Regions from separate parts of the Nonomuraea sp. NPDC000554 genome, predicted to be linked through region 4. Evidence: riboswitches for the same ligand, from Rfam matches in the RefSeq annotation. Region 4 holds a riboswitch; each other region holds the start of a gene.
What was found. A riboswitch is a leader RNA that binds a small molecule or an ion and turns the genes downstream of it on or off. The one in region 4 is predicted to bind cyclic di-AMP.
Positions count from the first base shown of each region.

Region 1 (3,932 bases), on a different contig from region 4:
CCCGCGGCCACGGCGAGGTCGAAGGGGTTCACCCCTGCCGCCGACACCCTGATCCGTACCTGAAGGGGTCCTGCCTCCGGCACCGGGACCTCCACCAGCCGGGGAGCGCCGGAACCGCCGATGAGTGCACGCATGTTCGTCATGTCGTCGACCGTAGGAGAGTTACTCTCTCACAGTAAGTAGGCACCCAGAAGTGCGTAACCGACCGGGAGGAGCGCGACGTGGCGACGAGGACGGCGGCCGAACGGCGGGTCGAGGCCAAGCAGGCGTTCGACGCCTACATCGCTCAGTGCCCGTCCAGGAAGCTGCTCGACCGGCTCAGCGACAAGTGGGTGACGCTGGTGCTCAACGCGCTGTCCGGGGGGCCGCTCCGCTACGGCGACCTGACCAGGATCATCGCCGGGGTCAGCCAGAAGATGCTCACCCAGACCGTACGCGGGCTCGAACGCGACGGCCTGGTCACGCGTACGGTCACGCCGTCGGTGCCGGTCCGGGTCGACTACGAGCTGACGCCGCTGGGCGAGAGCCTGCTGCCGCTGATGGCCGCGATCAAGAGCTGGGCCGAGACGCACATCGGCGACGTCGAGACCGCCAGAGAGCGCTACGACGCCACCCCGTCCAGCGGGTGAGCCGGGCCGGCCCGCCTGCGCCTGGCCCGCCGGGTTTCAGAGACCGGCCCGTCCCGCACAGTCGGGTCAAGGCCGCGGGCCGGCATCTCGCGGAAGCGCGCATTTTTGTAAGTCGGGTACGGCTCCCGAAGAAAATCTTCATTGATGGGATCGAATCCCAGCACATCGGTAGCTGTCATCGACGAAGGAGGAGCACTGTAAGGATCAGTGTGATCGCTCATTGTGCTCCGAAGTGTGCCGACATATGGCGAGTAGTTCACATAGAGCTGATCATGTCAATGCAGGTCGTCAAATGCGGCGATCGTCATGCTTGACGGCGTTTCAGAGAAGCGTTTACCTTCTGCGAGACGAGCAGCTTTGCAGGGGTCAGAGCTGTTGGGGGGAGGGCTCCCGATGGATGTGCTCACTGAAGGCGTTGAGCTCAGCTATGCCGATTTAGCGTTGCTGGCAGAGCTGGCCAAGGGAGTCACAGTAGATCGGGTCGGAAGGCGTCTGGATATCAGCGGACGGACGGTTCGCCGAAGACTTCGCGGAATCTGCGACAGAATCGGCGTGGCCACCGCGATCGAGGCGGTGGCCTGGGCCGCGAGGCGTCAGCTCATCTGACGCGTCCCCTTCAGTCGGCGATGCGCACGGCGCCCGCGAACGGGCGTCGGGCCAGCGGCGCGATGCGCACGACGTCGCCCGTCTGCGGCGCGTGCACCATCATGCCGCCGCCGATGTAGATGCCGACGTGGTGCAGGTCGCCGTAGAAGAACACCAGGTCGCCGGGGCGCAGCTCCTCCCTGGAGATGTGCTTGCCCGCGGTCCACTGGTCGCCCGTGTAGTGCGGCAGCGAGATGCCCACCTGCTGGTAGGCCGCCATCACCAGGCCGGAGCAGTCGTAGGAGCCCGGCCCCTCGGCGCCCCAGACGTACGGCTTGAGCTGCTGGGTGAGCGCCCACCTGGCGGCTTGGGCGGCCTTGCCCGATCCGGCGATGGGCAGGCTCACCCGCGTGGCGCGGGTGCCGGGACGTCCGGCCTCGCCGATCGCGCGCTTGAACAGGCCGCTCTCCACCTTGGCGACCAGCTTGGTGATCTTGTCACGCCTGCTGCCCAGATCGGAGACGAGCTGCTGGACCTCCGTGATGCGCGAGGTGGCGGTCGTCTTGGCCTGCTCGGCGTTCGCCCTCGCGGTGGCGAGCTGGTTGACCTCCTGGCCCCGCTCCTGTGCGAGGACGTACGTCGTCGCCGCCCTGTCAAGGAAGGACTCGGGATCGGAGTCGCCGGCGAAGGTCAGGCCCCGGTCGAAACCGCCGGAGATGTACTCGTGCTGGATCAGCAGGCTCGCCTTCGCGCGCTTGGCGGCCAGATCGGTCTCGCTGGTGGCCAGGACCTTCTTGGCGGCGTTGACGGCCTTCTGAGCGGCCTTGAGCTTCTCGCGCTGGCCGTTGTACTGCTCGCTCAGCGTCTCGATCTCGTTGTGCATCTTCTCGACGCGGTCGGAGAGCTCCTTGAGCGAGGGCTTGGGTTCGGCGGCGGCCGAACCGACGGGGAGGGTGAAGACCAGGGCCGCGATCGCGGCGCCGACCACGCCGAACCGGAGGACGCGCCTGCTGGAGGGCGCCGGTTCTGGGGGGCGGGCGTGCTTGCCCGCCGACTTCCCCCCACGGTCGCGCGTGCGCTTCACCAACAAGCTCCTCTCGTAGGCGCCTACCGGGTTAGCTGACGGGTTCGGGCCGGAGCAGCCCTACCGGACGCGGTGGTCCGGATTCACCCCGGGGTGGTGGCGCCTGATCATCTCGCCACCGCTGGGTCCCCGGCTCCCCGCGTGGGGATTGGGCGCGCCATCGCCACGGGTCGCGGCGGTGGCATCGTCGCTGGACACTAGTGCACTCGCGGTTGGTGCTCAACCAGAACTGCCAAGTCTGTTGAGGTTTCACAACCGAAGAGTCACAAGGTGATCTCGTGCCCACACGTACAGAACAGACTTTATGCCCACTTTGACCAAGCTTGGCATGGTAGGCGGTCGGATGAACGGGACGAATCCCAACGTGCTCGTCCGGCCACGGCATGTCACAAGATGGGGGAGCGATGAGAGATAGGGGTGAGCCGTAATCGGATCTGTACGCTGGAGAGCCATGGAGCAGGTCGCCGAACTGTCAGTCGCTGACACCGAGACCGTCGTGCGGCGTGCCCGCACGCCCGACGTCCGGACCATCAGGCGCCTGGTCGACACCTACGCCGGCGCCGGCCCTCGGATGCTGGAGAAGGCCACCGTCACCCTGTACGAGGACGTGCAGGAGTTCTGGGTGGCCGAGAGGGGCGGGCGGGTCGTCGGCTGTGGGGCGCTGCACGTGCTCTGGGAGGACCTGGCGGAGATCCGTACCGTCGCGGTGGACCCCGATCTCCGTGGGTTCGGAATCGGCCACCAGATCGTCTCCGCCTTGATCGGCACGGCAAAGGATCTTGGGCTGCGCCGTGTTTTCTGTCTCACTTTCGAGGTGGATTTCTTCGCGAGGCACGGATTCCAGCCGATCAACGGCACGCCGGTCTCGCCCGAGGTCTACGCCGAGCTCCTGGCCTCGTACGACGAGGGTGTGGCCGAGTTCCTTGATCTGGAGCACGTCAAGCCGAACACCCTGGGCAACACCCGGATGCTGCTCCACTTGACATCGGGTGACACAGGCCTTGACTAAGTGGAAAGGTGATTGTTGATACCTATGTCGATACGTTGGGCGGCACAGGCATGTGTCCTGACATGTGCCACACGCGCACTCGAAGCGAGGTGACACGGTGAGCACCGGACAGCCGCCGTATCCACAGGACGACTCCGGCGAGAATCCGCCTCCCGGGATCCCCGAATACGGACAACAAAACGCGAGCCGCCCTCACGGTCAGCCCGATCCCGACGCCACCGTCGTGGGCTACCGGGTCGACGACGCGTACGGGCAGCCCGGCTACGGGCAGCAGCCGCAGTACGGCCAGCCTGGCCAGCAGTACGGGCAGCAGCCGCAGTACGGTCAGCCCCCATACGGCCAGCAGGGTCAGCAGTACGGCCAGCAGGCCTCCTCCCAGCCTCAGCCCGGCTACGGTCAGCAGCCGCAGTACGGGCAGCAGGGTTACGGGCAGCAGGCTCCGTCGCAGCCTGACTACGGTCAGCAGCAGTACGGTCAGCAGCCCGGCTCCGGCCAGCAGGGTTACGGGCAGCAGGCTCCGTCGCAGCCCGACTACGGCCAGCAGCCGCAGTACGGCCAGCAGAGTTACGGCCAGCAGGCCCCCTCCCAGCCCGACTACGGCCAGCAGCCGCAGTACGGGCAGCAG
Region 1 covers NZ_JBEPDC010000004.1:281,160-285,091, reverse strand. Annotated here, with positions in the region: gene ABT294_RS10225 (NADP-dependent oxidoreductase) at 1-143, opposite strand, end outside; gene ABT294_RS10220 (winged helix-turn-helix transcriptional regulator) at 222-629, shown strand; gene ABT294_RS10215 (LuxR C-terminal-related transcriptional regulator) at 1,023-1,235, shown strand; gene ABT294_RS10210 (C40 family peptidase) at 1,246-2,298, opposite strand; cyclic di-AMP (ydaO/yuaA leader) riboswitch at 2,304-2,463, opposite strand; gene ABT294_RS10205 (amino-acid N-acetyltransferase) at 2,750-3,307, shown strand; gene ABT294_RS10200 (RDD family protein) at 3,405-3,932, shown strand, end outside.
Region 1: it holds a riboswitch for cyclic di-AMP, as region 4 does, so the genes downstream of both, ABT294_RS10210 (C40 family peptidase) here and ABT294_RS23780 (C40 family peptidase) in region 4, are expected to answer to the same signal.

Region 2 (3,932 bases), on a different contig from region 4:
GTGAGTAGTGACACGAGATCCAAGACCCTCTTGCTGGTAGCCGTGATCGGCGGCATGTTCCTGGCGATGCTCGACCAGACGATCGTCGGCACCGCGCTGCCGCGCATCGTGACCGAGCTGGGCGGCACCGCCCTCTACACCTGGGTCGTGACCGCGTACCTGCTGACCGCGACGATCACCGTCCCGCTGTACGGCAGGCTGTCGGACCAGTACGGCAGGAAACCGCTGCTGCTCGTCGGGCTGGTCGTGTTCGTCGCAGGCTCCGCGCTGTGCGGCGTCGCCCAGGACATGCCCCAGCTCATCGCCTTCCGCGCGTTGCAGGGGCTCGGCGCGGGCGCGTTGATGCCGCTGTCGCTCGCGCTGGTGATGGAGCTGTTCCCGCCGGAGAGGGGGGCGCGGGTGCAGGGTGCCCTCGGCGGGGTGATGGCGCTCAGCTATCTCGCGGGGCCGTACCTGGGCGGGCTGTTCACCGACCACGCGAGCTGGCGGTGGTCGTTCTATGTGAACGTGCCGCTCGGGCTGGTGCTGATCGCGATCGTGGTGCTGCACCTGCCGTACCACCGGGGGACGGGCGGCGAGCGTCCCGACTACCTGGGGATCGCCGTCTTCAGCGTGGCGATCGGCGCTCTGCTCGTCGGCCTGACCGAGAAGGGGCTGGACGGCAACACGTGGACCAGTGCGGCCGTGGTGGCGCCGATCGCGCTGGCGGCGCTGTTGCTGGTGGTGTTCGTGGTGGTCGAGCGGCGGGCGGTGGCGCCGATCATGCCGATGCACCTGTTCGGCAACCGCACCTACACGCTGGTCAACGTGACCTCGTTCTGCACCGCGTTCTGCATGTTCGCCGGGGTCGTCTTCCTGCCCAGGTACTTCCAGGAGGCGCTCGGGCTCAGCGCGACCCAGTCGGGGCTGCGGATCTACCCGCTGACCCTGGCGATGGTGGTCGGCAGCATGGTCATGGGGGCGCTGATGACCAGGACCCGCGTCTACAAGCCCTGGCTCGTGGCCGCGCCGTTCCTGATGGTGGCGGGCACGCTGCTCTGCCTGAACCTGGCCGTCGACACGCCCGGCTGGCTGCTGGCGGGGTGGATGGTGCTCATCGGCCTCGGCATGGGGCCGATGCTGTCGGGGCTGACGGTGGCCGTGCAGCAGTCGGTGCCGCCCCGGTACCTCGGCACGGCCTCGGCCAATCTGACGTTCTTCCGCCAGATCGGCGGCTCGGTCGCGCTGGCGCTGGCCGGCACCGCCTACGCCTCGGTCATCTCGACCGAGGCGCCGCTGCACGGGCTGGCCGCCGCGCACGCCTCGGCCGCCTCGGTGGTCATCCCGTCGCTGGGGGTGGCGGGGGCGCTGGTGGCGCTGGCCGCGCTGGTGGCCCTGCCGGGCGGGCGGCTGCGGCCCATCGTCCGTGAGGAGCGGGCGGAGGCCGGTTTCGCGGCGTGAGCCGCGCCGTGCGAAGCTGTGTGTGTCCCAAACACCAGGAGGTCCTCATGGCGGAAACACCGGAGCCGGAAGTCAGCGAAACCCCCGAGGACGAGTTGAAGCGCAAGTTCCGCGAGGCGCTGGAGCGTAAGCGCAGCCAGCAGGCCGGGTCGGGCGCGGGTGGCAGGGGCGCCGACCCTTCCAAGATTCACGGGGCCCACGGGCCGGCTTCGAGCAAGCGTTCGTTCAGGCGGAAGAGCGGCGGCTGAGACCGGACTGTTCGGGAGGGTACGGCATGGGCCGTGCCCTCCTTTTCTTTTGCCTGCTATGTCGTAAAAGGTAGATCTTCGCCCGTTTTATGGGGTTACCTTTGCCCTTGTCCGTTTTCTTGGGTACAGTCCTGGTGTTATCAGCTAGTGACCTGGCCCTTCACAAGGAAGAGGCGGCTGGCTGACGTCGAATCCCGCGCCCGCGGGAACCGGGGACCCATCTCTTTGGGGTGAATCCGACAAGTGCGTCGGTAGGGCATCTCCACGCCCGAACCCGTCAGCTAACCCGGTAGGCGAGATGGAGAGGACAACCTACCTGATGGTTCACCGCGTCGTACCCCCAGCCCGCGTAGTGTCACCCGCCGCCGACTGAGAGCGGCCCCCCTTCCCCTGAACTTCCAGCGCTCCGCGTAGCGACCGTTTCGGCATACCCGCCCGGCTACGCCCTTGGGAGCGCTGCTTCCCCGTACCCTCACAAAGGACTCTTTGACTTCATGTCTGTACGTCTTGGCATGCGCTCGTTTGCCGCTATCGCCGCCGCCGCGTTCGGTGCGGTGGCCATCGGCGCCGGATCCCCCGCACACGCCGACACCCCCTACGACAAGCAGCCTCTGCTCAAGGGCGGCACCACCGCGTCCTACTTCTGGGACGACTCCTCCGGCCGCGCCGGAGACACCGGTCTGCCCGCCAGCGGCAAGCCCATGCAGAAGGGGCTCGTCGCCAGCCCGAGCTGGCCGCTGATGACCGAGGGCTACGTCGTCTACAAGGACAAGAAGGCGCCGTTCTTCGTCGGCGACCGCGGCCCCGGCGTCCCCTCCAACAGCGGTGTCATGCTCGACCTGGACGCCAAGACGTTCGCCTACCTGACCGGCGGCTCGTTCAACAGCAGCACGCTGGGCGTGGACGGCGTCGGTGGCGAGGGCCACATCAAGATCAAGTACGTCATCACCAAGTGGGGTTCCGGCCCCGGCAAGAAGAACTACCCGGTGGCGTACTCGTCCGGCGCCTGGTCCCGCGTGGACAAGCACCCGGCCAAGCCGCCGACCGTCCTCGTCAAGAAGGACACGGCGGACAAGAGCGAGCCCGCTCCCGCCGCGCCCGCGCCCGCAGCCGCCGAGCCCAAGGCCGCTGTGGCCGCTGTGGCCAACGTGGCCGACGTGCATCCGCAGGCCGCCTCTGCCGAGAGCGAGCCCGCCTCGGGCGCGTCGAGCGGCGTGACCGGCGCGGTCGTGGCCGGCGGCCTGGCCCTGGTCGGTGGCGGCCTGGTGATGGGCCGCGACCGGATCCGCAGGCTCATCCGACGCTGAACCTCGGGAGCCCGCGGACACGGGGACCGCGGGCTCATCGGGAACCCACCCTCAAGGGGCCCGCGGATCAGGGGATCGCGGACACACCTGACGACGGCTTGCGCCCACCCGCACTGGGCGCAAGCCGTCGAGCTTTTCAGACCTCCAGCTTCTCCTCGATGGCGCGAAGCTGGTGGCGGGCCAGGGCCAGGTTGGCGCGGCCGCGGTCGAGAGCCAGGTAGAGGAACAGGCCCTTGCCGCCGCGCCCGCTGATCGGGCGGATGATGTGATACTGGGAGCCGAGCGTGATCAGGATGTCCTCGATGGCGTCCTTGAGCCCCAGCGAGTCCATCGTGCGCAGCTTGGCCTTGACCACCTCGGTGTTGCCCGCGGCGGCCACCTGGAGGTCCAGGTCCTTGGAGCCGCCGAGCGCGCCGAGCGCCATGCCGCTGCCGTGGTCGACGATCGCCGCTCCGATCGAGCCGTCGATCGTCATCATCTCCTTGAGCGAGATGTCCATGCTCGTCATGTCTTCCTCCGTTCGCGTGCTGCGATGGCGGCCAGAGCGGCCGCCGTCCTGCGCCCCTCCAGCCGGAGCAGGCCGAGATTGGCGCCGGGGCCCGCCAGGACTGTGAGGACGATGGTGGGGCCCGCCGCGTAGCAGGCCGCGTAGCCGGCGGTGCCGGAGATGAGCGTCTCCTCCAGGGCGCCCCTGCCCGTACCCGCGATCATGCGTTTGCTCATCGCCAGGAGCGCCGCCGACAGCGCGGCCGTCTGCGCGCCGCCGTCCCCCGTACCGTTGCCGGGGCCGCTGCTGGGCAGGTCGCAGGCGATGGGCAGCCCGTCGACGGTGCAGGCGACGCTGCCGCTGACGTCCGCGGCGCGCTCGCGCAGGAGCGTCATTTCCTTCAGTACCTCGTCACGCAGCTCCACCGATGGCCTCCTCCTGCGTGAGGGA
Region 2 covers NZ_JBEPDC010000013.1:192,035-195,966, forward strand. Annotated here, with positions in the region: gene ABT294_RS24890 (MDR family MFS transporter) at 1-1,440, shown strand; gene ABT294_RS24895 (DUF5302 domain-containing protein) at 1,488-1,688, shown strand; cyclic di-AMP (ydaO/yuaA leader) riboswitch at 1,864-1,999, shown strand; gene ABT294_RS24900 (hypothetical protein) at 2,183-2,995, shown strand; gene ABT294_RS24905 (hypothetical protein) at 3,132-3,503, opposite strand; gene ABT294_RS24910 (roadblock/LC7 domain-containing protein) at 3,500-3,907, opposite strand.
Region 2: it holds a riboswitch for cyclic di-AMP, as region 4 does, so the genes downstream of both, ABT294_RS24900 (hypothetical protein) here and ABT294_RS23780 (C40 family peptidase) in region 4, are expected to answer to the same signal.

Region 3 (3,932 bases), on a different contig from region 4:
AGTTGCAATGAGGTGTGCACAAACGCAATACTGTCGCCCGGTGTGTCGAGCGGAAGAGCAAACGGGAGGCGAGTGCGGATGCCGGGAGGCAGGCTGACCTACGAGGACCGTCAGAGCATCGCCGCGGGGCTCGCCGAAAGGCTCGGGTACGCCGAGATCGCCAGGCGCCTCGGGCGGCCGACGTCCACGATCAGCCGGGAGGTGGCGCGCAACGGCGGGCCCGGCGGCTACCGGGCCGACCGGGCGCACCAGGCGACCGAAGGGCGCGCCCGCCGGCGCAGGCGGGCCCCGTCACCGGCGCCGCAGGTCGCCACCGGCGGATACGGGCGCGACCCGGAAGCGGTGCGCGACCTCGAGGAGGGCCTCACGGCGCTGCTGGTCCAGACCGGGGTCCCGCGGACGACGGCCAGGGTGCTCACCTGCCTGTACACCACCGACTCCGGCAGCCTCACCGCCGCCGAACTGGTCCAGCGGCTGCGGGTCAGCCCGGCGTCGATCTCCATGGCCGTCGGCTACCTCGAGGAGCAGGCGCTGCTCAGGCGCGAACGCGACCCCGGGCGGCGGCGCGAGCGGTACGTCATCGACGACGACGTCTGGTATCGAGCCTTTCTGGCGAGCGCCCAGATGACCGTCATGCTGGCCGACGCCGCCCGGGGCGGAGCCGACGTCCTCGGTGCCGCCACGCCCGCCGGCGCCCGGCTGGGGGACATGGGCCGGTTCCTCGGGTACCTCGGCGACGACATGGTCCAGACGGCCGAGCGCTGGTGGCAGATCTTCGTGGCACACCGGACGGCGGGCCGCCGGTACGGCGGGGCGGGTGACCCTTGCCACGTGACGGATGTGACAAGAGTTACAGATGGGACCTGACTCGAACCTGTGTCGTCAACTGTGAGCAGGGTCACATTTGAGTAACGACGGCCTGGCTTCCAGCAGGCATTCGTCCCCTTACTGACACCTTTATCTGATCTTTACAGGCTGACTCGGACTTTGCCAGCTCCAGAACTTTCGGCGTAGCTTCTGGCCGTCGCGGTGCCAAGCCATGGCGCCGCGAATCGACATCGGTCCCCCCGATGTGGACGAGATAGTCATCCGCTGGCCCGCCGCCACTCCCACCGAGCACGACACCCGGCGGTGAGGCCTGCCGAATCCGTGCAGCCAGGAGGCACGGAGCCGGGGACCCAGCGATCCCGTTCCCCAGGGATCAGGGGTGAATCGGCGCGTTACGCGCCGTAGGGCGACTTCCAGGCCCGAATCCGTCAGCTAACCCGGTAGGCGTTCGTGGAAGATCCAAGGAGAAATCCTGTCTACCCACCCGCATAACCCCCGTCTGTCCCGTTTTGCCGTGAGTGGCGTTGCGCTCACGATGTCCGTGGCGGCTGGAGGGCTGATCCTCCATGCCCCGGCGGCGCAGGCGGCGACGACGAGCGAAAGGGCCGGCACTTCCACGACCGCGGCGGCGAAGACCGTCGGGACCGCGAAGACGGCCACGGTTTCTCGGCAGATGGCGAAGGCCCGCAAGGCCGTCGCCGTGGCCAAGGAGCAGGTCGGTGACCCCTACCGGTTCGGCGGCACCGGGCCTGGCTCGTTCGACTGCTCCGGACTCGTCCAGTACGCCTGGAAGAAGGCCGGAGTGAAGATCCCGCGCGTGACGAACAGCCAGTTCGCGCGCATCAAGAAGAAGATCTCCTGGAAGAGTCTCAAGCCGGGCGATCTGATGTTCTTCCGCGGGCTCGGACACGTCGGCATGTACGTCGGCCATGGCAAGATGATCCACTCGCCGAGGACCGGCGAATCGGTGCGTATCGACAAGCTCGGCGGCTGGCGCAAGGCGTCGTTCGTCGGCGCGGTACGTCCCGGCCTGTGACCGATCACGAAACGCCCCGCCCCTGCCAGGGGCGGGGCTTTCGCGTGCCGTCATCCGGCAGGCCGCCTTCCACCGTGGCGCTCCGCGGCCTTGCGGGCGGTGCCAGGTTTCGCGCCCGCGGCAGGCCGCGTTCCGCTGTGGCGCTCCGCGGCTTTGCGGGCGGTGCCAGGTTTCGCGCCTGCGGCAGGCCGCGTTCCGCTGTGGCGCTCCGCGGCTTTGCGGGTGGTGTCCGGTTTCGCGCCTGCGGCAGCACGGTCTTGACGATTGGGGGCCTGCGTTCCCCGCGCTGTGACCTGCGGCCTCGCGGCCGTCTCCGGTCGGCCGGGCCGCTACGATCTGGCATGGTGTCCGTGCAGGTGAGCCGTCGAGCCGCGCTGGCGGGGGTGGTGCTCCTCGCGGCGGCCTCGGCCAGCGCGCCGCCGGGCGGCCCGCTCGCGCATGACGGGCTCCGAGATCTCTGGCCTGACGGAGCCCGGACCGTGCGCGGCGCCCGATCGCTGGTCGTGGGGCATCACGCCGACGCCGGGCTGCTCCGTGACCTGGCACGCAGGGCCGACGCGGCGGGGGAGCGGGTCTCGGCCGTCCTGGGCGGCCAGGTGCGCCCGCTGGTGCTCGTCCCCGACTCCACCGCCGACGGCGCCCGCCTGGCGGGGCTGACAGGGGTGGCCGGGCTCGACGGGCTGGCCGCCGTCGCCGACGACGGCCGGGTGATCGTGCTGCCCACCGCGTTCGCCCGGCTCACCCCCACCGGCCGGGACGTCGTCCTCACCCACGAGCTGACGCACGTCGCCGCGGGCACCGACCACCTGCCCACCTGGCTGTACGAGGGCTTCGCCGACTACGTGGGCTACCGCGACGCGGGCCTCGCCGTCCCGGTGGCCGCGGCCGAGCTGGCCGCAGAGGTCCGGGCCGGGCGGCTGCCGCGCGAGCTCCCCGGGCCCGCCGCGTTCGCGGCGCGTGAGCCGGGACGGCTGGCGCGCGCGTACCAGGAGGCGTGGCTGGCGTGTCGCTTCCTGGCCGGACGGTTCGGCGAGAGGACCCTGGTGAGGCTCTACCGTGATGCCCAGAGCCGCGGCGTCGACGCGGCTCTGGCGGCGCTCGGCCTCTCGGTCGAGACACTGACGGCACGGTGGCGCGACTACGTGCGGGACGAGCTGGCGTAAGGGGACGCAGATGGACGATCGTCAGGACGTGAACGACATGCCCGACGCGGGCCCGCCCAGATCCGCCGCCCAAGGCCGGCAGGCCGCTTCAGCCGCCTCCGAACTGGGCGCTCCAGCCGACTCCGGAACGCCCGGCCCGGCTGACACCGAACCGGGTATCCCAGCCGACCCCGTCCCGGATCCCCCGGACGGCACCGAGGCCGGGGGCACCGAGTCCGGCGGCGCCGAATCTGGCGACACCGAGTCCGGGGGCAGGGAGAGCGGCGGGCGGCCGGGGGAGCCGGAGACTGAGGAGTGGCTGGACCGGCGTGCGCGGCGGCAGGCCGGGGGCGCGTTGATGGTGCTCGGGGCCGCCATCCTGGCGGTGGCGGCGTTCAGCACGCCCTGGCGGGTGCTGCCGCCCGGGGCGCCGGACGTCCCGCCAGACCCCGCGAGAGACTTCACCGCCGCGCAGATCGCCAGGGCCGACGCCTTCGACGCCGCCACCGCCATCCCCGGCTATCTCTCGCTGGCGCTCACCGTCGTCTTCGCGGGCCTGCTCGTCGTCACCCCGTTCGGCGCCAGGGTGCTGGGCCGGCTGCGTGGCCCCTGGTGGCTGCGGGTGATCGAGGGCGTGCTGCTGCTGACCGCGATCAGGGAGGCCCTGCGGTGGCCGCTCGGCATGTGGGTCGAGACACGGCTGCGCGCCTACGGCCTGTCGACGCAGGACTGGGCCGGCTGGACGGCCGACAGGCTGAAGAACCTCGCCGTCAACGTGGTGCTGCTGTCGATCATGCTGGTGGTGCTGGTGGCGCTGGCCCGCAGGTTCAGGCGGTGGTGGCTGCCGGCCGCCGTCGGCGCGTTCCTGTTCACGGTGGCCGCCTCGTTCGTCTACCCGGTGGTGTTCGAGCCGCTGTTCAACGACT
Region 3 covers NZ_JBEPDC010000007.1:191,814-195,745, forward strand. Annotated here, with positions in the region: gene ABT294_RS16295 (GbsR/MarR family transcriptional regulator) at 79-867, shown strand; cyclic di-AMP (ydaO/yuaA leader) riboswitch at 1,130-1,290, shown strand; gene ABT294_RS16300 (C40 family peptidase) at 1,343-1,864, shown strand; gene ABT294_RS16305 (gluzincin family metallopeptidase) at 2,221-3,027, shown strand; gene ABT294_RS16310 (M48 family metallopeptidase) at 3,038-3,932, shown strand, end outside.
Region 3: it holds a riboswitch for cyclic di-AMP, as region 4 does, so the genes downstream of both, ABT294_RS16300 (C40 family peptidase) here and ABT294_RS23780 (C40 family peptidase) in region 4, are expected to answer to the same signal.

Region 4 (3,932 bases):
GCCTGCGCGCAGGTCCAGGTTCGCGCCGTCGAGGGCCTGGACCGCGCCGTACCGCTTGGAGATGCCTGTCGCCGAGAGCATTTACTGGATGCCCGCCTTCGCGCAGGCGGCCTTGACCTCGCCGGTGCAGATCTGGTCGGCCGTGTAGAAGCCGTCCTTCACGATGGTGTCCTTGACCTTGTCGGCGGTGACGGCGATGGGGTCGAGGAGGAAGGCGGGGATGTCGGCCGTGCCGTTGTTGACCTTGCTGGTGGCGGTCGGCTGCTCGCCCTTGACGAGGGAGACGGCCAGCTCGGCGGACTTCTCCGCCTCAGCCCTGATGTCCAGATATATGGTCATGTACTGCTCGCCGGTGAGGATGCGCTGGACGGCCGCCAGTTCGGCGTCCTGACCGGTGATGGGCGGTAGTTGCTTGTAGCCCGCGCGCTTCATGGCCGCGATCGCGCCGCCCGCCATGCCGTCGTTGGCCGAGAGCACGCCGACGATGTTGTCCTTGCCGATGGCGGTGATCGCCTGCTCCATCTGCTGCTGGGCCTTGTCGGGGCTCCAGTCGGGGGTGTCGAACTCCCTGCCGACCTTGACCTTGCCGTCCAGGACGCTCTTGGCGCCCTTCTTGTAGTCGGCCGAGCTGGGGTCGGTGGGGGAGCCGTGGATCATCACGATCTGCCCCTTGGCGGTGGTGCCCTTGGCGTTCATCGCGTCGAGCAGGGCCTGACCCTGCATCTCGCCCACCCGGACGTTGTTGAACGAGACGAAGTACGCGTAGTCGATGCCGGAGATCAGCCGGTCGTAGGCGACCACCGGGATCTTCTTCTGCTTGGCCTGGTTGACCAGCGGGGCCACCGCGTTCGCGTCGACGGCGTCGAGCACCAGCACGTTCGCGCCCTGGGTCAGCGCCGCCTCGACCTGTTGCTGCTGCTTGGCGGCGTCCTGCTCGGCGTTGCTGTAGAGGATCTTGCAGTCGGCGCAGAGCGCCTTGACCTTCGCTTCGAACAGCGGGCGGTCGAAGGCCTCGTAGCGCGTGGTCTTCGACTCGGGCAGGAAGAGCGCGATGGTCTTGCCGCCCTGCTGGTCCTGGGGTTTCGGGTTCGCTGTCGTCGTGTTGTTCCCGCAGGCGGCGGCCAGCAGGACCGCTGCGGCGGGGAGGAATAGCCAGGCTCGGTGCATCGCACATCGTCCCTTTCGAGTGTGCCGGCCCCCGGTGCTGGTAAGAAAGGTAGTTTACTACCAGCGTTGTTGGCTAGAGTTTGCCTGGAGGAGGACGTCACATGCGGGGTGAGCTGGGTAATCCGCGGTTGCTGCGGGTGCTGAACGAGCGCCGTCTGCTCGACCACCTTCACGAGCACGGCCCCGCGTCGCGGGCCGACCTGGCCAAGATCACCGGGCTGTCCAAGCCCACGGTCTCGGCCGCGCTCGCCGGGCTGGAAGAGGACGGCCTGGTGCACCTGGTCGGCGAGGTGTCGGGCAGGCCGGGGCCGGTGACCTCGCTCTACGACATGAACGCGGCGTCCGCGCACGTGGCGGGCGTCGACATCGGCCGCGACTGGATCAGGGTGGCGGTGGCGGACCTGCGCGGCACGTTCGCCGGCCGCACCGACGGCCGCAACACCGCGCGCAGCTCGGCCGAGCTGGCCGTGCTGGTGGGCGACCTGGCCAGGGCCGCGGCCGAGAAGGCCGAGCTCGACTGGTCCTCGATCACCTGCGCGGTCGTCGGCTCGCCCGGCGTGTACGACCCGGCGCTCGGACGCCTGGAGTTCGCCCCCAACCTGCCGGGGCCCGACCTGGCCGAACGGCTGCGCTCGGCGCTGGAGGTCGATCTCGTCATCGAGAACGACATCAACCTGGCGGCCGTGGGCGAGCACGTCTACGGCGAGGGGCAGGGCAAGGCGAACTTCGCGCTGGTCTCCATCGGCACCGGGGTGGGCATGGGGATCGTGGTCAACGGCGAGCTGTACGTCGGGGCGCGGGGCGCCGCCGGCGAGGTGTCGTACGTCCCCGCGGCCGAGGATCCGATCCCGTCCGACGACGCGCTGGCGCACGGCGCCACCGAGGCCGTGGCCGCCGCGCCCGGCGTGGTGCGGGCCGCCCGCGCGGCCGGGCTCGACCTCGCCACGGCCAAGGAGGTGTTCTCCGCCGCCGCGACCGGCGATCCGGTGGCCCGCTCGGTCGTGGAGGCCGAGGGGCGGCGGATCGGCGGCCTGCTGGTGGCGGTGGCGGCGGTGCTCGACCCCGAGGTGATCGTGCTGAGCGGCGGCGTCGGGCGCAACCTCGACCTGCTCGGGGCCGCGATCGAGAGCCGCGTGGCCGAGCTGGGGCCGCTGCGTCCGGTGGTGGTGGCGAGCGCGCTGGGCGACAGCGGCGTCCTGCTCGGCGCTGTCGCCCACGCGCGCGCCCGCGCCTGGGACCTCATCTTCGACGCTCGCCGGGGATGAGGCCGCTACGGGTCAGAACGTCGCTGTCGGCATGGCAGGGGCCGGTGTGGCGCGCTGCTTGCTGATCTCCTTCCAGAGCTTGACGCCCTTGGGGTCGGGACGGACGGCGCCGACGAAGGAGTCCTTGCGCCAGTCCGACAGCTGCTCCTCCTTCACGACGTCGCCCGTGTGCGGGGCGTGGACCATGTATCCGGGGCGGGAGATCATGCCCACGTGGCCGAGGCCGTGGAAGAAGACCAGGTCACCGGGTTTGAGGTGGTTCCAGCTGATCTTCTTGGAGAAGGCGTTGTACTGCTCGGCGGCGGTGCGCGGGAGCTCGATCCCCGCCTTCCCGTACGCCCGGAGCATGAGCCCGGAGCAGTCGTAGCCGCTGTCGCTCGTCCCTCCCCAGACGTAGGGGATGCCGCGCTTCTTCATGGCGAACTTGAGGGCGACCTTCCAGGCGGGGGTCGGGGTCTTCTTGATCTGGAGCTGCTTGAGCTGAGAGCCGGTGAGGGTGGTGGTGGGAGAGGAACTGGGGATGCTGTCGGGGGTGTCGGAGTCGGCGTTGGCAGGGGAGGCGAGGGCCATTCCGGCGGCTGTTGCTCCCAGGACGACGAGGACGGCGATGCGAGACAGGGGAGTGTCCTTCCATCTGGCCGACCGGGTTAGCTGACGGGCTCGGGCCTGGAAGTAGCCCTACGGCGATGCCGACTCGCCCCAGGTGAAGTGGGTCCCCGGCTCCACGCAGCCGTTGCGTGGATTAGGCCTGACGGACTCTAACGAAACGGTCAAAAGGTCGCAAATAGCTTAAAACGGACCGTCCGGACAGTGAGACGGTGTGTTCGTCAGCCGAGACGAGCCGGTAAGGTACCGTCCATGGAGTCGCGTAACATCCGCCTGGCGGTCATTCCTGGCGACGGCATCGGCGCCGAGGTCGTGGCAGAGGGGCTGAAGGTCCTCGAAGCGGTCGGAGTCAAGCTGGAGCCCACCCACTACGACCTGGGTGCCGCCCGCTACCACCGAACCGGCGAGACGCTCCCCGACTCCGTGCTCGAAAAGCTGCGCGGCTACGACGCGATCCTGCTCGGCGCCGTCGGCGACCCCAGTGTCCCGCCGGGCATCCTGGAGCGCGACCTGCTGCTCCGCCTGCGCTTCGCGTTCGACCACTACGTGAACCTGCGCCCGGTCAAGCTCTTCCCCGGCGTCGAGACCCCGCTGGCCGACACGCCGACCGAGAACATCGACATGATCGTGATCCGCGAGGGCACCGAGGGTCTGTACGCGGGCACCGGCGGCGTCATGCGCCGCGGCACCCCGTACGAGATCGCCACCCAGGAGTCGCTCAACACCGCCTACGGCGTGGAGCGCGTGGTGCGGTACGCCTTCGAGAAGGCCAAGTCGCGCCCGCGCAAGCAACTCAGCCTCATCCACAAGACGAACGTGCTGACCTTCGCCGGCGACCTGTGGCAGCGCACCGTCAACCGGGTGGCCGAGGAGTACCCCGAGGTCAGCACCGAC
Region 4 covers NZ_JBEPDC010000012.1:240,929-244,860, forward strand. Annotated here, with positions in the region: gene ABT294_RS23765 (ATP-binding cassette domain-containing protein) at 1-81, opposite strand, end outside; gene ABT294_RS23770 (sugar ABC transporter substrate-binding protein) at 82-1,167, opposite strand; gene ABT294_RS23775 (ROK family transcriptional regulator) at 1,269-2,432, shown strand; gene ABT294_RS23780 (C40 family peptidase) at 2,445-3,002, opposite strand; cyclic di-AMP (ydaO/yuaA leader) riboswitch at 3,055-3,191, opposite strand; gene ABT294_RS23785 (3-isopropylmalate dehydrogenase) at 3,291-3,932, shown strand, end outside.